Regions from separate parts of the Sphingobium naphthae genome, predicted to be linked through region 2. Evidence: predicted binding sites of a transcription regulator. Region 2 holds the regulator's gene; each other region holds the start of a gene.
The links. Region 2 encodes LexA, which represses DNA repair genes until DNA is damaged. Its sites were predicted from a motif close to GTTCCNCNCTTGTTCT; they were not measured.

Region 1: the regulator LexA is predicted to act here: its motif matches at 1,841-1,856, upstream of ACGGKE_RS11825 (putative DNA modification/repair radical SAM protein).
Region 3: the regulator LexA is predicted to act here: its motif matches at 3,730-3,745, upstream of recA (recombinase RecA).

What each region holds. Positions count from the first base shown of each region.
Region 1 covers NZ_CP171454.1:2,375,511-2,381,179, reverse strand. The annotation lists gene ACGGKE_RS11835 (transglutaminase family protein) at 1-528, shown strand, start outside; gene ACGGKE_RS11830 (FAD-dependent oxidoreductase) at 538-1,719, opposite strand; gene ACGGKE_RS11825 (putative DNA modification/repair radical SAM protein) at 1,860-3,107, shown strand; gene ACGGKE_RS11820 (hypothetical protein) at 3,178-3,525, shown strand; gene ACGGKE_RS11815 (hemerythrin domain-containing protein) at 3,585-4,049, shown strand; gene ACGGKE_RS11810 (UdgX family uracil-DNA binding protein) at 4,087-5,520, shown strand.
Region 2 covers NZ_CP171454.1:647,451-659,328, forward strand. The annotation lists gene ACGGKE_RS03240 (hypothetical protein) at 1-8, opposite strand, end outside; gene ACGGKE_RS03245 (Hpt domain-containing protein) at 89-391, shown strand; gene ACGGKE_RS03250 (hypothetical protein) at 464-1,630, shown strand; gene ACGGKE_RS03255 (sensor histidine kinase) at 1,875-3,254, shown strand; gene ACGGKE_RS03260 (citrate synthase) at 3,330-4,616, opposite strand; gene gltX (glutamate--tRNA ligase) at 4,637-6,079, opposite strand; gene ACGGKE_RS03270 (ComEC/Rec2 family competence protein) at 6,129-8,273, shown strand; gene lexA (transcriptional repressor LexA) at 8,264-8,935, opposite strand; gene ACGGKE_RS03280 (hypothetical protein) at 9,090-9,248, shown strand; gene glp (gephyrin-like molybdotransferase Glp) at 9,296-10,477, opposite strand; gene moaC (cyclic pyranopterin monophosphate synthase MoaC) at 10,474-10,947, opposite strand; gene trpC (indole-3-glycerol phosphate synthase TrpC) at 10,944-11,735, opposite strand; gene trpD (anthranilate phosphoribosyltransferase) at 11,732-11,878, opposite strand, start outside.
Region 3 covers NZ_CP171454.1:2,381,631-2,387,299, reverse strand. The annotation lists gene smpB (SsrA-binding protein SmpB) at 1-186, shown strand, start outside; gene ACGGKE_RS11855 (DUF2062 domain-containing protein) at 186-776, shown strand; gene ACGGKE_RS11850 (response regulator) at 823-3,246, shown strand; gene ACGGKE_RS11845 (response regulator) at 3,341-3,697, shown strand; gene recA (recombinase RecA) at 3,820-4,893, shown strand.

The DNA of each region.
Region 1 (5,669 bases), 1.3 Mb from region 2:
TCGCGCAGCCCGCTGCCCAGCCTGCCCGAGGATGTGCTGCCCTTCATCTGGCCGAGCCGCTATTGCGAGGCCGACCGGTTCGTGAGCTTCGTGTGCGGCCATTTCCCCGATCTGGACGGCGGCGCGCTGGTGCAGGCGCTGGTCGATTGGGTGCGCGACAATGTCGCCTATGTGCCGGGCAGTTCCAACATCACCACTACGGCGGCTGACACCTTCGTGGCGCAGCAGGGCGTGTGCCGCGACTTCGCGCATCTGACCGCCGCGCTGATCCGGTCGCGCGACATTCCCGCGCGGCTGGTGTCGGTCTATGCGCTGGACCTCGACCCGCCCGATTTCCATGCGGTGGTGGAAGTGTGGCTGGACGGCGCCTGGCATCTGGTCGATGCGACGGGCCTGGCGCCGGTCGAGACCATGGCGCGGATCGCGGTCGGCCGCGACGCGACCGACATCGCCTTCATGACGATCTTCGGCAGCGCGCAGATGAACGCCCAGTCCATCCGCGTCAGCCGCCTGCCCGACGAGGACTGAGGCGGCCGCTCACGCCCACCAGCGCGCCACTTCCGCGACCGCGGCATGGGCCGCCGCCGGATCGGGCGCTTCACTGGCGTCGCCATAGCCGAACCATTCGTCCTCGCCCACCGGCTGGACTACGATGCCGTCGCGCCGCGCCAGCAGGGCGATGCCATGATAATAGACGCCGAAGGTCGCGCCCGGCTGCGGGATCAGCCAGGCGATCTGCCCGCGCACCGGCACGATGCTCTCGTCGCGCCACAGCGCCCGCGCGCCATAGCCGGTGCAGTTGATGATCGCCTTTTCCTTGAGCCGCGTGAGATCGCCCGGCGCGTGGAAGACCCGCGGCTCGATCCGCCCGCCGGCGATCAGGAAATCGCTGGTTAACTGATGCGCCAGATCGGCGACGTTGAAGGTCAGCGAACTGTTGCGCCGGACATGCGCGGCGCGGAAAGGGTGCGCGCCCGGCGGCAGCGCGACCGATCGCGGCGTGATGTCGCGCAGGCGGCTTTCGAGATGGAGGAAATCGTCGGGCCGCCTGGGGGCGGGAGCCGGGGGCAGGATCGCGGGCGGGGCCAGCGCCGCCAGGGGCGCCGCAGCGCCCGGCGCATTGTCGGACAGAATATAGCGATCGGTCCATTCGACCGGATCGCCGACCAGGCCGAGATAGCTTTGATATAGGGAAAAGGACGTCCGCGCCATCCGCTCCCACCGGTCGGCAAAGCCGGGGTCGACCGCCTTTTCCATCGCGATGCGGCTGTCGGGCGACCAGGTGCCGGTGGCGCGCGCGGAGCGGACATGGGGGAATTGCTCTTTGGCGTAGATGGTGACGCGCGCGCCCGCGCGCTGCGCCGTCAGCGCCGCGGTCAGCCCCAGCGCGCCCGCGCCGATCACCGCGATGTTGCGCACCCCGTCGGCCATCGCCATCGGCACGGCGAGTTCGGCCGAACCCCAGCTCAGCGACCAGCCGCTGCCGCCATGGCCATAATTATGGACGACCCGCTTGCGCCCCACCTGCTCGACCGCGATGCGCGGGCCGGCGGCGCGGAACGGGCGCAGGCACACCGTGGTGCGGAAGATGCGATCGGCGCTGGCGCGGATCGGCTCCACCCCGGCGAAGGGATCGAAGGGCATGGCCGCTCGCGCCGCCGCCGCCAGCGTCAGCGCGCCGCCGCCGATCCCCGCGCCCAGAAAGCTCCGCCGGTCCATGTTTCGTCTCCCTGCTCTCTCTTCCGCTGCAACGAACGGCGCCCCCGGACCCGCAGCCCGATCGCCCGATCCGCATCGGCCCGCCGCGATATTGATCCAGATTGTGGACAGCCCGCCATCCTGAACATAGAGAGAACATCATGGCCCAGCTGTCCACTCGCCAGAAGCTCGAAATCCTCGCGGATGCGGCGAAATATGACGCTTCCTGCGCCTCGTCGGGAACGGCGAAGCGGGATTCGCGCGGCGGCAAGGGGATTGGCTCGACCGAAGGCATGGGCATTTGCCATGCCTATGCGCCCGATGGCCGCTGCATATCGCTGCTCAAGATCCTGCTGACCAACAGCTGCATCTTCGACTGCCATTATTGCATCAACCGCCGGTCGAGCGATGTGCGCCGGGCGCGCTTTACCGCCCGGGAAGTGGTCGATCTGACGCTCAATTTCTACCGCCGCAACTATATCGAGGGGCTGTTCCTGTCGTCCGGCATCATCCGGTCGTCCGACTATACGATGGAGCAGCTGGTGGAGGTCGCCCGCTCGCTGCGCGAAGATCATGATTTTCGCGGCTATATCCACCTCAAGACCATCCCCGACGCCGATCCCGACCTGCTGCGCCAGGCGGGGCTGCACGCCGACCGCCTGTCCATCAATGTCGAGCTGCCGACCGAAGGGGGCCTGCGCCGGCTCGCGCCGGAAAAGGATGGCGCGCGGATCGAGGGCGCGATGCGCCACTTGCGCAGCGAGATGGAGGACAAGGGCGAGGCGCGGCGCAAATATCGCCATGCCCCCCGCTTCGCCCCGGCCGGCCAATCGACCCAGATGATTGTCGGCGCCGATGCGGCCGACGATCGCGCAATCATCGCGCGCGCCAGCAGCCTATATGACCGGCACCGGCTGCGGCGCGTCTATTACAGCGCCTTTTCCCCCATCCCCTCGCCCAGCGCGGTGCTGCCGCTCAAGCGGCCGCCGCTGCTGCGCGAGCATCGGCTCTACCAGTCGGACTGGATGATGCGTTTCTATGGCTATGAGGCGGGCGAGATCGCCGCCGCCACCGATCCGGCGACCGGATGCCTGCCGCTCGACATCGATCCCAAGCTCGCCTGGGCGCTCAATCATCGCGCGGCGTTCCCGGTGGACGTCAACCGCGCCCCGCGCGAGGCGCTGCTGCGCGTGCCGGGCCTGGGCGTGAAGGCGGTCGACCGCATCCTCGCCAGCCGGCGGCATCGGCGGCTGCGGCTGGATGACGTGGCGCGGCTGACCGTCTCCATCGCCAAGCTGCGGCCTTTCCTGGTCACGGCGGATTGGCGCCCCACTGCGCTGGTCGATCGCGCCGACCTGCGCGCGCGGCTTGCGCCGCCGGCGAAACAGCTCGATCTGTTCGCCGCCTAGCAATTTCCGGTTGATCGGCGGGCGCGTTCGCGAAATACTGTGTCCCGGGTCATCGAAGGAGATTGGGGTCGTGGCGACGACATTGGGCCATCGGTCGGAGCGCAAGGGCTTCGCCAAGCGGATCAGCAGCCATCTGGCCGCCGCGCTCGTCGTCTTCTGCCTGCTTCAGATCTTCATCGTCGCGAAGATGGGCGGTTCGCTCGCGCTGCACCTGGGCATCATCGTCGCGATCGGCGGCTATGCCGTGGCCGCGCGCGGGCTGGAGCGGCGCTGGCAGATGCTGGAGCAGGCTGGCCTGTCGCAGGGCGGCCTGTCGCTGCGTTTCCGCCGCGACGTGCTGCAGCTGTGGGTCGCCAGTCTGGTCGGCGGGCTGCTGTGGATTCCGGTCGCCATCATCTTCCGCTTCCTGTTCGGCTGACGCGCCGGACCCAATTGCCGCGCGCGTCGTTCTCCTCCTCGACAAGAGGAGATTCCATCATGGCCGACGCCAGCATCTTTCACCGCCTCAAGCAGGATCATGATTCCCACCGCCAGCTCTTCGCCAAGATGGCGGACGCGCAGGGCAAGCCCGACCGGCTGGAAAAGCTGTTCGAGCAATTCAAGGTCGAAGTGAAGGCGCATGCCGCGGCGGAGGAGGAAACCCTCTACGCCACCATGCTCGCGCGCCCCGACCTGCGCGAGGATGCGCAGCACAGCGTGTCCGAGCATAAGGAGATCGAGGATTATCTCGAGGAGATGGAGGAGCAGAGCTTCGACGGGCCGGAATGGCGGGAAACTTTCGCGCAGATGAAGAAGCGCTACCTCCATCATATCGAGGAGGAGGAAGAGGAAATGTTCCCCGACGCCGCCAAGGATTTGAGCGCGCAGGAGGAGGAGCAGCTTGGCGCCCGGTTCGCCGAGCGCAAGCCCGCCGAACTGGAGCGCGCGCAAGCCGAGGAATAAGGCCCTGCGCGCCGCCGCCGACCCCGCGGGCGCAGCCGTGCACCGCGTCGTCCTGGATGCGCCGGACGATGTGGATGGCTGGCGCGATGCGGCGCGGCGGCTGGCGATCGCCGGAGTCGAACCCGATCGAGTGACATGGCAGGTCGGGGAGGCGGGCGGCGACCTGTTCGGCGACGCGCCGCTGCCGCCCGCCCCGATCCGCGCCGCCTTTTCCGTGCCGCGCGCCTTTGTCGATCTGGCTGAAACGGCGATCCTGCACAGCGATCCGGAACGCTTCGCCTTGCTCTATGCGCTGCTGGTGCGGCTGCGCGACCGGCCGGGGCTGATGGAGGACAAGGCCGATCCGTTGCTGCGGCGCATCGATATGCTCGCCAAGGCGGTGCGGCGCGACATTCACAAGATGCGCGCCTTCGTCCGTTTCCGCGAGGTGGAAGAGGACGACGGCGCTCGTTTCGTCGCCTGGTTCGAACCCGAGCATCATATCGTTCGCGCCAATGCGGGCTTTTTCGTGCGCCGCTTCGCCACCATGCGCTGGTCGATCCTGACCCCGGCGATCAGCATCCACTGGGACGGGGAAGTCCTGCGCGAGGGGCCGGGCGCGACCCGTGCCGATGCGCCCGATGGCGACCCGGTCGAGGCCCTGTGGAAAGGCTATTATGCCGCGATCTTCAACCCGGCCCGGCTCAAGACCGGGGCGATGCTGTCGGAAATGCCCAAGAAATACTGGCGCAACCTGCCCGAAGCGGCGCTTATTCCCGACCTGGTCGCGGGCGCGCAGGCGCGCGAGGCGGCAATGATCGCTAGCGCGCCACGCGCAGCCGCGCGATCCGCCGAAGCGACAAGCGTCGGTCGGCCCTTCGGCGGCGGCAACAGCGGCCCGGTCTGGGCGGCGGTGCGCGACGAGGCAATGGGCTGCACCCGCTGCCCGCTCTACAAGGACGCGACGCAGACCGTGTTCGGCGAAGGCCCGCTGGACGCGCCGCTGATGTTCATCGGCGAACAGCCTGGCGACCAGGAGGATCTGACCAGGCGGCCCTTCGTCGGGCCGGCGGGGCAGTTGCTGGACCAGGCGCTGGCCGAGGCGGGCGTGGACCGCGCCCGCGCCTATGTCACCAACGCGGTCAAGCATTTCAAGTTCGAGCGGCGCGGCAAGCGGCGCATCCACCAGACCCCCGAAGCGGGCGAGGTCCAGGCCTGCCGCTGGTGGCTGACACAGGAACTGGATATCGTGCGGCCGCGATTGGTGGTGGCGCTCGGCGCGACCGCCGCGCGCGCGATGCTGGGCAAGGCCGTGACGATCAGCCGCACGCGCGGCTCGGCCATCCCGCTGGAAGGCGGCGCGGAAGGATGGGTGACGGTGCATCCCAGCTATTTGCTGCGCGTCCCCGACGAAGCCAAAAAAGCCGAGGAACGCGCGCGCTTCGTCGCGGAGCTGCGGATGGTTGGAGAGCGCGTGAAGGCGCTGGGGTGAGTGCGGGTGACAAGCGCTCGGATGGATCGTGGCCGGGTGCCCTCGTGCTGAGCTTCGGTTAGCGAGGGACAGGACGGGTTTATTCTGGCGGCAATGGGCATTTTTCAGCCATCCTCCCCTGCAAGGGGAGGATGATGCCTAGACTCGAC
Region 2 (11,878 bases):
CCTGTCATTTCACCATCTTAACAGCTTTTCCGCGCAGGCAAATGCCCCGTTACCAAAACTTAACGCAAGCCAGATAGCGTTGGTCTCCATGTCCTATGATCCTGGCGCTCTCGATGCGGCATTGGCCGCCGCCGTTGGCGATGACAGTGCGCTGATCGCCGATCTGCGCGTGGCCTTCCTCGAAAGCGCGGCGCGGCAGGTGGACTTGCTGGGCCGTGCTCGCTGCGACGCCAACTGGCATCTGGCGGCGTGGCGGCTGAAGGGACTGGCGGCGAGCTTCGGGATGACGTCGCTGATGGCGCTGGCGGATGAAGCGGCCCAATCCGCGCCCGGCGATCCCCGTATCCTGCGCCAGCTGCAGGCGACCTTGGCGACGCTGGAACAGAGCTGACGCCGGGCTTGCGTCCGGTCGCCGCGCTTGCGAAAAGGTCGGCAGTCATGAGCGGGTCGAATACGTAACAATATGGGTTTTGCCGCAATTTTGAGCGCCAGCCGCGCGTCGGCCGATTCGTCGGGCGGCTTGCGCGCCTGCCTGCATTTCGCGGGACAAACCTTGGTCGAATATCAGGCGCGGCAAGCGGCGCGCGCGGGTGCCGACCGCATCTTCATCATGGTCAGCGTCATTACGCCGGCACTGTCGCAGGCGGTGGACCGCCTGAGTGCGGACGGCATCGCGGTCGCACTGGTGCGCGACATGGTGTCGATGGTGCGCGATGCGCCGCGTGACGTCGATGCGCTGCTGATGGCGGACGGCGCCATCGTCAGCCAGGCGCATGTCGACAGCCTGGGCGCGGCGGAAGGCGACACGCTGCTGGTGGCCGACGACAGCCGCGCCAGCGCCCCGCTGGAGCGCATCGACGCGGGGCAGCGCTGGGCCGGCCTTGCGCGGATCACCCCCGGCTTGCTGTTCGGCACGCTGGACATGATCGGCGACTGGGATCTTGCGCTCACGCTGGTGCGCAGCGCGGTGCAGAAAGGGGCGCGCCGCGTTACCGTGCCGGAGGCCGATCTGCTGGAAGGGCGAGCCGCGCTGGTGGAAAGCCAGCAGCAGGCCGATCTTGTGGCGCAGGCGGTGGCTTCGGCAGGGACAGTCCGGGCCGATACGCGCGGCGGCATCGAACAGTATCTCTTCGTTCCGCTCGCGCGATCTGCGGGATCGATGCTGATGCGCCTGCAGGTGCCGGCGCTTCAGGTACGGATCGGCGCGATGGCGCTGGCGGCAATCGCTCTGGTGCCGATCGAGCTGGCTTGGGTCCTGACCGGTTTCTGCCTGCTGTTGCTCGCGTTGCTTCTAGCCGAGTCGGCCGATCGACTGGACGAGCTGGCACTGCGGCGTCCGCCACAGGGGTGGACCGCCTTCGTGCCGCCGGGTCTAGCGCTGGTCGGCATCGTGCTGGCGGGCGGCACGACGACCGCTGTCGATCTCGCGCTGCTGTCGGGCGTGCTGATGGTGGCGGATCGCTGGCGCAGAAGCGGGGCCGCGGCGCCCTGGATGATGCTGACCCCGGCCAGCGTGTTGATCCTGCTGTTGATCGCCGGGGCGCTGGGGCTGTTGGGCGAGGGGTATCGGGTGGCGATGCTTGCCACGATCGCATCGGTCGCAGCCGTCATTTTGCGTCCGCGCGCCTGACGTTTTTAAGCCCACGGTTTAGTGCATTTTAACGACGTGCAGCTATGCTGCAGCGCATGAACGGCCCTTCGTCCCTTGCTGGATCGATGATGGCGGACTGCCGGCCGATGATTTGTGTCTCGGGCGGCATGTCTGTCGTGCCTGTCCTGCGCGCCCAGAAGCCGGGGCATTTCGTTCTTTCAGAGCTTGGAGAAGCCAGGCCGCTGACCCGCTGCCACCGGTCTTGGCGGGTGGGCGTCCCGGCATGACTCCATCCCCCAATCCCACGATTTTGCGGGCCGCCGTATCGGGTGAAGGCCGACTGCTCAGCGCCGATCCGCCGCTGCTCGATCTGCAGCGGGAAGCGGGTGGCGATTTGGGCACTGCGCTGGCCGTGCCGCAACTGGCGGCGGTAGTACGATCGACGCAGCGGCTCGGCGCGCCGATCTCGCGCCCCGTTGTCGCGGCGGCGGAGCGGGGGCTCATCGACATGTGGGTGCGCGCCCGACCCGAAGCGGGCGGGATCGCGCTGGCCGTGATCGACTGGCATGAGCGCGCCGCTGCCCCGGACCCTGCCGAAATGCACCGGCGGGAGGCCGATCTAGCCGCCCTGGCGGAAGGATGGACTTGGCAGATCGACGTCGACATGCGGTTCGAACTCGCCGCCGGCGGCAACGGGCCGCAGGGGATGCTGCCAGCCAGCGCGCCGGCGCCTGGCTCGCGCTTTTCGGCCTATTTCGATCTTCGCGCCGATGATGACGGCGACATGCCGTTGCTGCGCGCGCTGGCTCAACGCCGCGCCTTTCGTAACCAGATCGCCGCGCAGGCGAGCGATCCGGGGCGGCTGTTCCGCTTGTCTGGCTTCCCGCTGTTCGATCTGGCCGGGCAGTTGATCGGCTATCGGGGTTCGGCCTTCCCGATGGACCATATGGTCCTGGCGCCGTTGGCGCAGGACAGCATGGTCACGCTCTATCCCGCCGAGTTCGGCAAGCGGCTGGACCGGTCGCTGCGGCAGCCACTGGGACGGATCATCGCCAATGCCGATACGATCAGCGCGCAGATGGAAGGGCCGCTGCGCGCCGACTATGCCGGTTACGCCAACGACATAGCATCGGCCGGACGGCATTTGATGGCGCTGGTCGACGATCTCGCCGATCTGCAGGCGATCGACCGGCCCGACTTCACCGTCATTCCCGAAGACATCGACCTGGCCGATCTTGGCCGTCGGGCGGCGGGACTGCTGCGGGTCAAGGCGCTCGATCGGCAGATACTAATCGTGCCCCCGGCCGAGGAGGCGCGCGCGCCCGCAACCGGCGAGTTTCGCCGCGTGCTGCAGATCCTCGTCAATCTGGTCGGCAATGCGATCCGCTATTCGCCCGAGGGCAGCATGGTGCGGATCGTGACCGAGCAGGCGCGGGGCGAGGCGCGGATCATGGTGATCGACAAGGGGCCTGGCATCGCCGTCGCCGATCGCGAGCGCATTTTCGAGAAGTTCGAGCGGTTGGGCCGCGACGACGCCGGGGGCAGTGGCCTTGGCCTCTATATCTCCCGCCGGCTCGCGCGAGCGATGGGCGGCGACATTGACATCGGCGGCGCGCCCGGCGAAGGCGCGCGCTTCATCCTGACCTTGCCCGCCGCTGGCTGAACCCGGGAACATGCGCACAAGCAGAAACGGCGCCCCGATCGGGACGCCGTTTCTCTTTGTCAGGCTGTGCGCCGATCAGCGCTTGTCGACGGGCACATAGTCACGCTGCGTCGGGCCGGTGTAGAGCTGGCGCGGACGACCGATCTTCTGCGCTGGGTCCGAAATCATTTCGTTCCACTGCGCGACCCAGCCGACGGTGCGGGCGAGGGCGAAGAGCACGGTGAACATCTCGGTCGGGAAGCCGATGGCCGAGAGGATCACGCCCGAATAGAAGTCCACATTCGGGTAGAGCTTCTTTTCGATGAAGTAGGGATCGTTGAGGGCGATCTGCTCCAGTTCCTTGGCGACGTCGAAGATCGGATCATCGACGCCCAGCTTTTCCAGCACGTCCTTGGCGGTCTTCTGCATGACCGTCGCGCGCGGGTCGTAATTTTTGTACACGCGGTGGCCAAAGCCCATCAGGCGGAACGGATCGTCCTTGTTCTTCGCGCGGGCGATATATTCCGGAATGCGATCGACCGTGCCGATTTCCCGCAGCATGTTGAGCGCGGCCTCGTTCGCGCCGCCATGCGCCGGGCCCCACAGGCAGGCGATGCCAGCAGCGATGCAGGCGAAGGGATTGGCGCCCGACGAACCCGCGAGACGCACGGTCGAGGTCGACGCGTTCTGCTCATGATCAGCGTGCAGGATGAAGATCTTGTCCATCGCGTCGACGACGACGGGATCGACCTCATATTCCTCGGCCGGGACCGAGAAGGTCATGCGCAGGAAATTGGCGGTGTAGCTGAGGTCGTTGCGCGGATAGACGAAGGGCTGACCGACGGAATATTTATACGCCATGGCGGCGATCGTCGGCATCTTCGCGATCAGGCGATGGCTGGCGATGCGGCGCTGTTCGGGATCGTTGATGTCGGTCGAGTCATGGTAGAAGGCCGACAGCGCGCCCACCACGCCGCACATGATCGCCATGGGGTGCGCGTCGCGACGGAAGCCGCGATAGAAGGTGGTCAGCTGTTCATGGATCATCGTGTGACGCGTGATGGTGCGCGTGAACTCGTCCAGCTCCTTGGCCGACGGCAGTTCGCCGTTCAGCAGCAGATAGCTGACTTCCATGAAGCTGGACTGTTCGGCCAGCTGGCCGATCGGGTAGCCGCGGTGCAGCAGCACGCCTTCGTCGCCATCGATATAGGTCAGGCCCGAATCGCAGCTGGCGGTGGAGGTAAAGCCCGGGTCATAGGTGAACATGCCGGTGTTGGCGTAGAGCTTGCGAACGTCGATGACCTGGGGCCCGACGGTGCCATCCATGATGGCATAATCCTGGGTGTCGCCCCCGACTGTCAAAGTGGCTTTGTTATCCGACATGTTTTTCTCCTTGTGTGCCATCAACCGGCCGCGGCGTGCCCTGCCGCAGTCAGTCGTTCCAAGCTCTCCTCTTTCCCGAGCAGGAAGAGGACATCAAAAATGCCCGGCGAGACCGTGCGGCCGGTCAGCGCAGCGCGAAGCGGCTGCGCCACCTTGCCGAGGCCAAGGCCGGCATCCTCTGCCACGCGGCGTATAACGTCTTCGATCGCTTCGACCGTCCAGGACGGAACGGACTGGAGAGCGTCGGCTGTCTTTATCAGCAGCGCGCGCGCGGGCTCATCTAGCAGAGCGGAGGCCTTTTCGTCAAAGTCGAGCGGGCAAGATTTGAACAGGAACTCGGCCCCCTCCGCAATTTCATTAAGGGTTTTGGCTCTGGGTTTGAGCGAAGCCATCGCCTGCGCCAAAATATCGCGCTGCCGATCGTTCAGTTGCGTATCGAGACGCGACTCAAGCCGCGGCGCGACCAGCGCTGCGAGCCGCGCATCGTCCGCCTCACGCAGATAATGGCCGTTGAGATTTTCCAGCTTCTTGATGTCGAAGCGGGAGGGCGAGCGGCCGACCCCTGCGATGTCGAACAACTCGATCGCGCGGTCGATCGGGATGATCTCCTCGTCGCCATGGCCCCAGCCCAGGCGCAGCAGATAGTTGAGCACCGCCTCCGGCAACATACCCATGTCGTCGCGATAGGCGTCGACGCCCAGCGCGCCATGGCGCTTCGACAATTTGGCGCCATCCGATCCGTGGATCAGCGGGATATGCGCGTAGACCGGCTCTTCCCAGCCCATCGCCTTGATGATGGCGAGCTGGCGGAAGGCGTTGTTGAGGTGATCATCACCGCGAATGACATGGGTGACGCCCATGTCATGATCGTCCACCACCACGGCCAGCATATAGGTGGGCGTGCCGTCCGACCGCAGCAGGATCATGTCGTCCAGTTCGGCATTCTGCACGACGACGCGGCCCTGCACCGCATCCTCGATCACCGTTTCGCCTTCGCGCGGCGCCTTGATGCGGATGACATAGGGCGTGCCCGCGGGCGCTTCGGCCGGATCGCGATCGCGCCAGCGACCGTCATAGCGCATCGGCTGCTTGGCCGCGCGCTGCTGCTCGCGCAGCTCCGCCAGTTCCTCCGGCGTCGCGAAACATTTATAGGCGTGGCCGGCGGCGAGCAGCTGGTTCGCGACCTCGGCATGGCGCGGCGTGCGCTCGAACTGGAAAACCGCCGGTTCATCACCGCCCAGGCCCAGCCATTCCAGCCCGTCGAAGATTGCGGCCACTGCTTCCTCGGTTGAGCGCGCGCGATCGGTATCCTCGACCCGCAGCAGGAACTTGCCGCCATGATGCCGCGCGAACAGCCAGTTGAACAGCGCGGTGCGCGCGCCGCCGATGTGCAGGAAGCCGGTGGGGGACGGGGCGAAACGGGTCACCACCTGCTTGTTCTTTCCCGTTGCGCTCGCCGTCATATTCTTTGACATTCGCCTTATCTGATCCATGAATCCGACGCCCCCTAGCATGGCTTTCGAGCCACGACAAACGCCCCATGACGGAAGCGTCAGGACGGCTGTCGGCCGGTGCTTTACGGCGATCGAGGCGTGGCTGGAGGCGGAGCGCGAACAGATCGCGCTGTGGGCGCCGGTGGGCATCGGCGCGGGCATAGCGGCGTGGTTCCTGCTGCTCGATCCAGCGCAGTGGCTGGGCTTTTGTTGCGGCGCACTGGGCCTCGCCTGCCTGGCGGCGATACTGCCGGGTCATGGCCGACTGCGCCACATGCTGATGATCGGGGCGCTGCTGGCGACGATGGGGTGCCTGCTCATCTGGGGCAAGGCGGAGATGCTGGGCAAGCCGCCGCTCGCGCGGGCCGTCTTCGTGCGAGTGACGGCGGAAGTGCGATCGGTCCGAGCGGTCCCGGCGCAGGACATGGTTCGCGCGATGCTGCGGCTGATCGATGCGCCGACCCTGCCGCGCACCATCCGCGTCAACATCGCGACCGACGATGTGCCGCCCGGCCTGGGGGAAGGCGCGATCATTCGCCTGCGCACGCGGCTGATGCCGCCAGCGCCGCCCGCTGTGCCGGGCGCCTATGATTTCGCGGCGCGCGCCTATTTCCAGGGCATCGGGGCCACGGGCAAGGCGTTGCGCCCGATCGAAGTGCAGCGCCCGTCGCAGGAAGCGCTGCCGCTTCGCGCCCGGCTGTTCGCGCATATCGTGGGGCGGGTCGATGGCCCCGCAGAAGGGATCGCGGCCGCGCTCGCGACCGGCGATCAGGGCGCGATCGCCGAACCTGATGCCGAGGCGATGCGCCGCAGCGGGCTTGCGCATCTGCTCTCGATCAGCGGACTGCATGTGACGGCGCTGATCGGCGCGACCATTTTCCTGCTGATGCGGCTGATGGCGCTCAGCCGCCGCGCTGCGCTCGACTGGCCGCTGATGCTGATCGCGGCGGCGGGCGGCGCACTGGTCGGGATCGGCTATACCTGGCTGACCGGCGCGGAAGTGCCGACCGTGCGGTCGTGCATCGCGGCTTTGCTGGTGCTTGGTGGTTTGGCGCTGGGGCGCGACGCGATCACCCTGCGGCTCGTGGCGAGCGGCGCGCTACTGGTGTTGATCCTCTGGCCCGAAGCATTGGTCGGCCCCAGTTTCCAGATGAGCTTCGCCGCCGTCACCGCGATCGTCGCGCTGGCCGAACATCCCCGCTTCCGCGCCTTTGCCGCAGCGCGGGACGAGGCATGGCCGCGCAAGATCGGGCGCGGACTGGTGGTGACTCTGGCGACCGGCTTCGTGGTGGAGCTGGTGCTGATGCCCATCGCGCTGTTCCATTTCCACAAGGCGGGAATGCTGGGCGCGTTCGCCAATCTGATCGCCATTCCGCTCACGACCTTCGTCGTCATGCCGCTGGAAGTGCTGGCGCTGCTGTTCGACCTGATCGGCCTTGGCGCGCCCTTCTGGTGGCTGACGGGGCAGGCGCTCGGCCTGCTGCTCTGGATCGCGCACGGGGTCGCGGCCAGCCCGATGGCGACGCTGCTGGCCCCGGCGATGCGGCCGGCGCTGTTCGGCTGCGTCATCCTGGGCCTCCTCTGGTGCCTATTGTGGCGGAGCCGCCTGCGCTGGCTGGGCCTGCCGCCGGTCGTGGGCGGCGTGGCGCTGGTCCTGCTCGCGCCGCCGCCCGATCTTCTGGTGACGGGCGATGGCCGGCATGTGGCGGTGCGGACCAGCGCCGGCATGGCGATCCTGCGCGATCGCGCGGGCGATTATGTGCGCGATACCCTGTCGGAGAGCGCGGGCTATGAAGGCGAACTAAGCGCTATCGCCGATCTTCCCGAAGCGCGCTGTTCGTCCGACCTGTGCGCGCTGCGCCTCAAGGATGGCGGGGGACGGACCTGGCGCCTGCTGCTGACGCGCAGCGACATGCTGATCGACCGCCCCGCCTTCCAGAGGGATTGCGCGGCCGCGGACATCGTCCTCAGCGACCGGCGCATGCCGCGCTGGTGTCGACCACGCTGGATCAGGATCGATCGATGGTTGCTGGCGCGCACCGGCGGCCTGGCCATCACCCTGAACAAAGGCGAAGTTCACACCGTCCATCGCCCTGGCGACGCGCACCCCTGGATTGCGCGTCCGCCGGTCCGAAAAAGAACGCGGCCGGCCCCTCAGTTGTAGCGGCGCAGCAGTCCTGCAAGCTTGCCCTGGATACGCACCTGGCGCGGATCATAGACCTGCGGTTCATAGGCCGGATTGGCGGGGTCGAGCCGCACCCGGCTGCCTTCGCGGCGGAAATATTTGAGCGTGGCTTCATTCTCGTCGATCAGGGCGACGACGATTTGCCCCTCGCGCGCGACGTCGGTGCGCTGGATCAGCGCGAAGTCGCCATCGAGGATGCCGGCCTCAACCATCGAATCGCCCGACACTTCCAGCGCATAATGATCGCCCGATCCCAGCAGCGCGGCGGGCACGGGCAGCATCGTCTGCCCCTCCATCGCCTCAATCGGCACGCCCGCGGCGATGCGGCCGTGCAGCGGGATTTCGATGACGTCATTGGCCGCGATCGGCAGGGTCGCAGGCATCTTCGGCTTGGGCGCGACGCTGGGCGCCGGCGCGCGGTGCATCGCGTCGGGCAGCTTCAGCACCTCCAGCGCGCGGGCGCGATTGGGCAGGCGACGAATGAAGCCGCGCTCCTCCAGTGCGTTGATCAGGCGATGAATGCCCGACTTGGAGCGCAGGTCGAGCGCATCCTTCATCTCCTCGAAAGAAGGCGACACGCCGCCTTCCTCCAGCCGGTTGTGAATGAAGCTCAGCAATTCCTGCTGCTTGGGCGTCAACATCACTGCGATCCTTCCGTGGAACGTATAAGGAACGCATAGGAAACACATGGAGATTAGTCAAGCGCCCAGCCGTTCGTCGCAGATTGCGGAACATGGGCCGGCACTGGCGGGTTGTCCGCCATGCCTTTCCATGGAAGGCAATAGGAGAGTGACAATGGCTAACCAGAACCAGCAGGACAATGACCAGCGCCGTGACCAGCAGGGCGGCGATCGCGACCAGCGGGACCGCCAGCAGCAGCAGGAAAACCGGCAGGACCAGATGGGCGACGAACGGCGCCAGGATCAGGCGCCGGGCAACCGTCAGCAGCGCTGATCATCCTTTGTATATCATGGAGAAGGGGCCGCAGGACGGCCCCTTTTTCATGTCAGCGGCAGGATGGTCACCCGATCCCCGGACGACGCGGGCGGAGACGCCGCTGGTCGCAGGATCAGGCAATCCGCCATCGCCATGGCGGCCGTCGCCGCGCTGTCCTGCGATGTGACCGAGACGACGCCATCGGCGCCGCGCCAGGCGCGCAGATAATCGTCGCGATCGCCCGTCGCCGGTAGGGGCGAGGCCAGGATCGCATCGGCCGTGGGCGGCAGAGGATTGGCGGCCCCGCCGAGATGGCGGACCAGCGGCGCCAGGAAGAGCGTGCCGGTGACGAAGGCGGACACAGGGTTGCCGGGCAGACCGAGAAACAGTGCTTCGCCCAGCGTTCCCGCCATCAGCGGCTTGCCCGGCCGCATCCTGACCTTCCAGAAATCGAGCGCGCCGCCCGCTTTGGCGAAGGCGGGCCGCACCAGATCATGGTCGCCGACCGACGCGCCGCCAGTCGACACGATGATGTCGGCCTGCGCCGCGCTTTCGAATGCGGCGACCATGGCGTCAAGATCATCGGGGATGATGCCCAGATCGGTCACGTCGCAGGGCAGGCCCGCCAGCATGGCGGCCAGCATCGGCGCGTTGGATGACGGCAGAAAACCGGAAGGCGTCGGCGCGCCGGGCGGCACCAGCTCGTTGCCGGTCGACAGCAGCGCAACGCGCGGACGGCGACCGACCGGCAGTTCCCCGCGGCCGCCCAGCACCGCCAGCGCGATTTGCGCCGGGCCGAGCCGGCTGCCCCGGCGCAGCAAAGGCGCGCCGGAGGCGAAGTCCGAGGCGTGGCGACGCACATGGCGGCCCGCCGGCAGGGGATCGGCGCTTGCCGTCAGCCGATCGCCATCGACGGCGGCATTTTCCTGGATGAGGATGCTGTCGGCGCCGGGCGGCACGGGCGCGCCGGTGAAGATGCGGCAGGCTTCGCCGGGCGCAACCGGCGCCAGGGTGGCGCTGCCCGCCGCGCTTTCGCCGACGATGCGCCAGGGGCCGGGATGTTCGGCGGCGCGTACCGCATAGCCGTCCATCGCCGACAGGTCGGTCCAGGGCTGGTCGCGCAGCGCCGCAACATCGTCGGCCAGCCAGCGGCCGACCGCCGCGCCGACTGCGACCGTTTCGGCGGGCAGGGGGCGCGCCAGGGCAAACAGGCGCGCCTGCGCCTGTGCGACCGGCAGCAGGCTCATGCCGGGCGCCGCCAGTCGCCCGACTTGCCGCCGGTCTTGGCGATCAGGCGGACGTCGCGGATGATCATCGCCTTGTCGAGCGCCTTGGCCATGTCATAGATGGTGAGCAGCGCGGCGGTGGCGGCGGTCAGCGCCTCCATTTCCACCCCGGTCTGCCCGGCGGTCCGCGCGGTCGCGGTGACGGCCACACCGTCGCCATCCAGATCGAAATCGACCGTCACGGCGCTGAGCGCGATCGGGTGGCAGAGGGGGATGATGTCGGCGGCCTTCTTGGCGGCCATGATGCCTGCAACCCGCGCGACGGCGAGCACGTCGCCTTTCTTGACGAGGCCATCGGCGATCGCCTGCGCCGCCTGCGCGCTCATGTCGATCCGGCCGGCGGCGATCGCTTCGCGTGCCGTCACGGCCTTGGCCGACACATCGACCATGCGCGCCGCGCCGTCGGCGTCGAGATGGGTGAGGCCGCTCATGCGCCGGTCAACAAAGCGCGGGTCGCGCTCTCGACATCGGCCTGCCGCATCAATGTCTCGCCCACCAGGAAGCAGCGCACGCCATGATCGGCCATCGCCGTCAGGTCCGCATGGTCGCGCAGCCCGCTTTCGGCGACGAAGGTGCAGCCTTCGGGCGCTCTGCCCACCAGTTCGTAGGTGCGCGCGAAGTCGACGCTGAAATCGCGCAGGTCGCGATTGTTGACGCCGATGAGACGCGAGCGCAACTGAAGCGCGCGCTCCAGTTCGGCCTCGTCATGCACTTCGATCAGGGCGTCCATGCCAAGCCCGAGCGCCGCATCCTCGATCTCGCGCATCTGTCCGTCGTCCAGCGCGGCGACGATGATCAGGATGGCGTCGGCCCCCAGGGCCCGGCTTTCCAGCACCTGCCACGGGTCGACCATGAAATCCTTGCGCAGCACCGGCAAGGCGCAGGCTGCGCGGGCCGCGACCAGATAATCGTCCCGGCCCTGGAAATAGGGCTCGTCGGTCAGGACCGACAGGCAGGCCGCGCCGCCGGCCGCATAGGCGGCGGCATGGGCCGGCGGGTCGAAATCGGCGCGGATCAGCCCCTTGGACGGGCTCGCCTTCTTGACCTCCGCGATGAGGCCGAAGCCCGATGCGGCCGCGGCATCAAGCGCGCGGCGGAACCCCCGTGGCGGCGTCTGCGCGGCGGCGCGGGCGTGGAGCGTCGCGACGCTGCTTGCCGCCTTGCGACGGGCGACATCCTCGCGCTTGACGTCGCAAATTTCGATCAGCTTGTTGGTCATGAATAGGCAATCCAGCAATTCAGAAGCACATTGGCAAGGCCGCGGTCGATGGTTTCGGCCGCTTCCTCGATGCCTTCGCGCAAATCAGCGGCCGCATCGGCCACGACCAGCGCGACCGCGGCGTTGAGCAGCACGGCGTCGCG
Region 3 (5,669 bases), 1.3 Mb from region 2:
ATGCATGGCGCGGTCGAGCGCAAGGGCATGACGCTGGTGCCGCTCGCCCTCTATTTCAACAGCCGGGGCAAGGTGAAGGTCGAACTGGCGCTGGCCAAGGGCAAGAAGACCCATGACAAGCGCGAGACCATCAAGGAACGCGACTGGAAACGGGACCAGCAGCGCATCCTGAAGGCGCACGGCTGATGAGCCGGCTGACCCGCTGGTGGCATGCCAATTGCCCGACCCGCGAGTCGCTGGAGCGCAGCCGCATCCTCGCCCCGGTAGCGCATCGGGTGCTGGAGCCCTCGCTGTGGCGCTTCACTCGCCGGTCGGTGCCGCGCGGCGTCGCGCTGGGGCTGTTCGTCGGCCTGTTCCTGATGATCCCGGGCGTGCAGATGGCGGGCGCGGCGCTGTTCGCCCTGCCGTTCCGCGCCAATATCCCGGTCGCCGCCGCCATGACATTCCTGTCCAACCCGGCGACCACGCCGCTGATCCTGATGGCGTCGGTGTGGCTAGGCAACTGGATGCTGGGGCGCAGCGCCGACGCGTCGGGCTTCATGGCGCTGGTCGACGGCCATGCCGGGATCGGCCAGTGGACCGCCTGGCTGCTGTCCGAAGCGGCGCCGGCGATGCTGCTGGGCCTTGCCCTCATCTCCTGCGTCTGCGCCGCGATCGGCTATGTCGTCGCCGACTGGTTCTGGCGCCATCGCATGGGCCGCAAATGGCAGGCGCGCAAATTGAGGATTGGCAAGGTCCATCAAAGCGGCGCATTGGAGAAGGCGGCCGGCGTCTGACGCCGCGCCGACAGGGTCCGATGGCGAAGCAGGGGGTTGGCCGGTCATGGCGGCACGGCTGAAAAAGGAAGATGAGGCGTGGCTGGACCAGCCGCCCTCGCCCTTCGCCCTGCCCTTGCTACTGGGCGCGGCGCTGGTGTCGGCCGGGCTGGTCTTCTACGCCGCCGGCAATGTCGCGCTGGCCGCGGGTTTCGGCGCCAGCGTCATCGCCATCGCCGCGCTGATGCGCTGGTATCGCCATCTCTACCCCGCCGCCCTGTCGCACAGCGAGGCGACGCCCGACTGGACCGTCGCGCGCGCCGCCGCCGACGCGTCCCACATCGCGATCGCGGTGACCGACCGGGCGGGCCGACTGGTGTGCGCCAGCGACCTGTTCGGCGAATGGTTTCCCGGCTATCCGACGCCGCCAGGCGTCACCGGCGACGCGGCGCTGACCGAAAACCTGTCGCAGGCCGCGCGCGCCGCCTGGCGCGACGGCGACGGCAAGCTGGAGGGGCTGGCGCTGGGTGCGCTGCGGCTGGACGTCGACATCGCCCGCACCGGTCGGACGGAGGATTATCTGCTCTGGCGCTTCACCCCCGTGCGCCAGCCCAGCGCCCTGGACGATGTGCACCGGTTCCTGACCGGGGAAGCCGGGCGGCAGCTGGGCGAAGCGGGCATCATGGCGGTGATGATCGGCGGCGAGGGGCGCATCCGCGCCGCCAATGGCGCCTTCCTGCTGCGCGCGGCCGGGCGCATCGACGCCAATATAACCGGCCGCGACTTCGCCGCCCATATGCGGGTGGACGACAAGGGCCGGCTGTTCCTGGCGCGCGAGGAAAATGGCGGCCTGCCGCTGCGCCTGCTGCAGGTGCCGCTGCGCCGGGCGAGCCAGCCGGGTGGGGCGCAGGGATCGGCGCAGGACGGGCCGATGCTGCTGCTGCTGATCGACGAGCCGTCGGGCGGCGGCGGCACGTCGGCGCTGTCCTACATCGAAACGCTGCTCTCGCTGCTGCCCTTCGGGCTGGCGATGGCCGATCGCGACGGGCGCATCCTGTTCGTCAACAAGGCTTTCGCCCGCGCCGCGGGCCTCAAGGCCGGGGCCAAGCCCAGCTATCCCGGCGACCTGGTCACGCGCGAGGACCAGGCGGCCGTGGCCGACGCGGTGCGGCGCTTTGCCGTCGGGCCGCAAATGTCCGGCGACATCGTCGTGCGCATGCGCGAACAGCCCGACGAACCCACGGCGCTCAGCCTGGCGGGGGTGCGGGGCCTGGGCGAAGCGGCGGTGCTGCTGAGCCTCAAGGACAATAGCGAGGAAAGCAAGCTCAAGCGGCAGGTGGCGCAGGCGACCAAGATGCAGGCGATCGGCCAGCTGGCCGGCGGCGTGGCGCATGATTTCAACAATATCCTGACCGCCATCATCGGCCATTGCGACCTGATGCTGATGCGCCATACGCCCGGCGACAGCGACTATGACGACATCCAGCAGGTCAAGTCGAACAGCAATCGCGCCGCGGGCCTGACGCGCCAGCTGCTCGCCTTTTCGCGGCAGCAGACGCTGCGGCCGCAGATATTGCAGCTGCCCGACATCGTGTCGGACGTGTCCAACCTGCTCAAGCGCCTGCTGGGCGAAAATGTGCGGCTGGAGGTCAGTCATGGCCGCAATCTGGGTGCGGTGCGGGCCGATCCGGGCCAGCTGGAGCAAGTGATCGTCAACCTGGCGGTCAATGCCCGCGACGCCATGCCCGAAGGCGGCACGCTCAACATCCAGACCTATGCCGTGCCCGCCGCCAAGGCGCGCGAGATGCGCCAGCAGATCCTGCCGATCAGCGACTATACCGCGCTGCGCGTGTCCGACACGGGGCTGGGCATCCCGCCCGACATATTGGCGAAGATTTTCGAGCCTTTCTTCACCACCAAGGAATTGGGCAAGGGCACGGGGCTGGGCCTGTCCACCGTCTATGGCATCGTCAAACAGTCGGGCGGCTATATCTTCGCCGAATCCGAACTGGGCCGCGGCGCCAGCTTCGTCATCTACCTGCCCGTCTATGCCGGCGCCGACGCGGAGGAGGAGGCGCCGGTGCGCGAGCCGGTCAAGCGCGCCGAAACCTGGGGTTCGGGCACCATCCTGCTGGTCGAGGACGAGGATATGGTGCGCGCCGTCGCCGAACGCGCGCTGACGCGCCAGGGCTACAAGGTGCTGACCGCCAATGACGGCGAGCAGGGGCTGGAGGTGCTGGCCGCCCATGACGGCATCGACCTGCTGATTTCCGACGTCGTCATGCCCAATATGGACGGCCCGGCGATGGTGGCGCAGGCGCGCCGCACGCACCCGCGCCTGCCGGTGCTGTTCATGTCGGGCTATGCCGAGGAGCAGCTGCGCAAGTCGATCGACATCGCCAATGTCGCTTTCCTGCCCAAGCCCTTTTCCGTCAACCAGCTGGCGCAAGCGGCGCGCGACACCATGGCGATGCAGCCGGCGGCGGAATGATCTTGCGGCGGATCAAGGCGAAGGGGCTGGGCAAGCGCGCGCCATTGGGCTAGCCAAGCGCCCGGTCGAACCCCCGTCGAACAAGGGAAAATGCATGTCGGACGCGAAATCCATCCTCATCGTCGAAGATGAAGCGATGATCGGCATGATGCTCGAGGATTATCTCGATGCGCTCGGCTATCGGCTGCACGCCGTCGCCGCCACCGTGGACGACGCCTGCGCCCAGGCGCGCCAGGGCGGGTTCGACGGCGCGTTGCTCGACTGCAACCTGCAGGGCGAGAAAAGCTGGCCGGTCGCCGACATATTGGTCGAGAAGGGCATTCCCTTCGTGTTCGCGACCGGCGGCATGGCCGACGACCTCCCCCCGGCTCATGCCGACCGGCCGACGCTGGCCAAGCCCTTCACCATCGGCGCGGTCGAGCGCGCGCTGGGCCGCATCCTGCCCGGCTGAGGCAGTCCGCCCCGGCACGATAGGAAAATTCCGTTCCCCTCTTGTTCCACGAGAACAAATGGGATACACCCTCGTCCAGCGCCGAGGGACTCGACGCGATCCGCTTGACAGGGGATAGGCCGATGACCGCAATGCTCCAACTTATCGATTCCAAGAAGACGGGGAATATGGACAGACAGAAAGCATTGGAGGCGGCGCTCGCCCAGATCGACCGCGCCTTCGGCAAGGGCTCGGCGATGAAGCTGGGATCGCGCGAGAAGATGGAGATCGAAGCGATCTCGACCGGATCGCTCGGCCTCGACATCGCGCTGGGCATTGGCGGCCTGCCCAAGGGCCGCATCATCGAGATTTACGGGCCCGAAAGCTCGGGCAAGACGACGCTGACGCTGCATGCCATCGCCGAAGCGCAGAAGGCGGGCGGGACCGCGGCCTTCGTCGACGCCGAACATGCGCTCGACCCGGTCTATGCCAAGAAGCTGGGCGTCGACATCGACGAACTGATCGTGTCGCAGCCCGATACGGGCGAGCAGGCGCTGGAAATCGTCGACACGCTGGTCCGCTCCAACGCGATCGACGTGCTGGTGGTTGACTCGGTCGCCGCGCTGGTTCCCCGCGCGGAAATCGAAGGCGAAATGGGCGACAGCCATGTCGGCCTGCAGGCGCGGTTGATGAGCCAGGCGCTGCGCAAGCTGACCGGGTCGATCTCGCGCTCCAAATGCATGGTGATCTTCATCAACCAGGTGCGCATGAAGATCGGCGTGATGTACGGTAATCCGGAAACCACGACCGGCGGCAACGCGCTCAAATTCTACGCCTCCGTCCGTCTCGACATTCGCCGCACCGGCCAGATCAAGGATCGCGACGATATCGTCGGCAACACGACCAAGGTGAAGGTGGTCAAGAACAAGGTCGCCCCGCCGTTCAAGCAGGTCGAATTCGACATCATGTATGGCGAGGGCATCTCCAAGATCGGCGAACTGCTCGACATCGGCGTCAAGGCCGGGCTGGTCGAGAAGTCGGGCGCCTGGTTCTCCTATGACTCGGTCCGCATCGGCCAGGGTCGCGAGAATGCCAAGACCTATCTGAAGGAACATCCCGAACTGGCCGACCGGCTGGAAAAGGCGATCCGCGGCAAGACCGAGGAAGTGGCCGAGGGCATGATGACCGGACCCGATGCGGAGGATGATGGCGAATAAGCGCGGACAGGCGCTCCGGCCGGATCAACCGGAGCGCGGTTTGCGCCCTCGCCCACCTGGCGCGTCACGCACCGAAAAGACCCGCCGCGCCCCTGCGCGCTGCGGGTCTTTTACCGTCAGTGAGGGGCGCGGTTGAGCGGGGCGCGTGCGGGGCGCGGCTAGCGGGGCGCGTGCGGAGGTGTGTGGGGGGCGCTGAAAGGGCGCATGGGGAAGACGTGCGCTGCCTTGCTCCGACGATGCACACATATAACTAAGGCGATATCCGGGTCGCGCATAGGATGAGAGCGGCAGCCGAGAGCGTGCGCGATCTTGCTCATGGCGCGGGATGGACAGCCGCCGCCGTTCGCCGCTGCATCGCTGGGTTGGGGTGGCAGCGGGCATTGGCTGAGCGGCGAGGCTGTTCGCCGCGGGGCGGCCGGGATAGCGGTTAGTGGGCACCGGCTCACAGGCTGGGGTTGCAAAGCTGAGGGAGGACGCTGATCGATCGCCCGCACGGGCGCCTTCTGCCCTCTTCCCTGTGGCGGCATCATCGCGCCCCGAGTCAGCCCCGCCGTTCGAGCGCCGCTCCTACCGGCTCCCGGCCGCCTGCTTCTCCTGTCTCGCTCACCGCCGAATGCCCTTGTTGCAGAGACCCCTTCCGTTCGCACTCTCATCCGACCCTCTGGTCGTCCTCCTTGGCCGCATCTTCGCGCTCCACCTCAGCGCCGGCATCTTTGCGCCGCACCCCCGGCCCCGCGGCCGCCTTCTCCTCCTCTTCCGCCTCCTGCACTCGGATG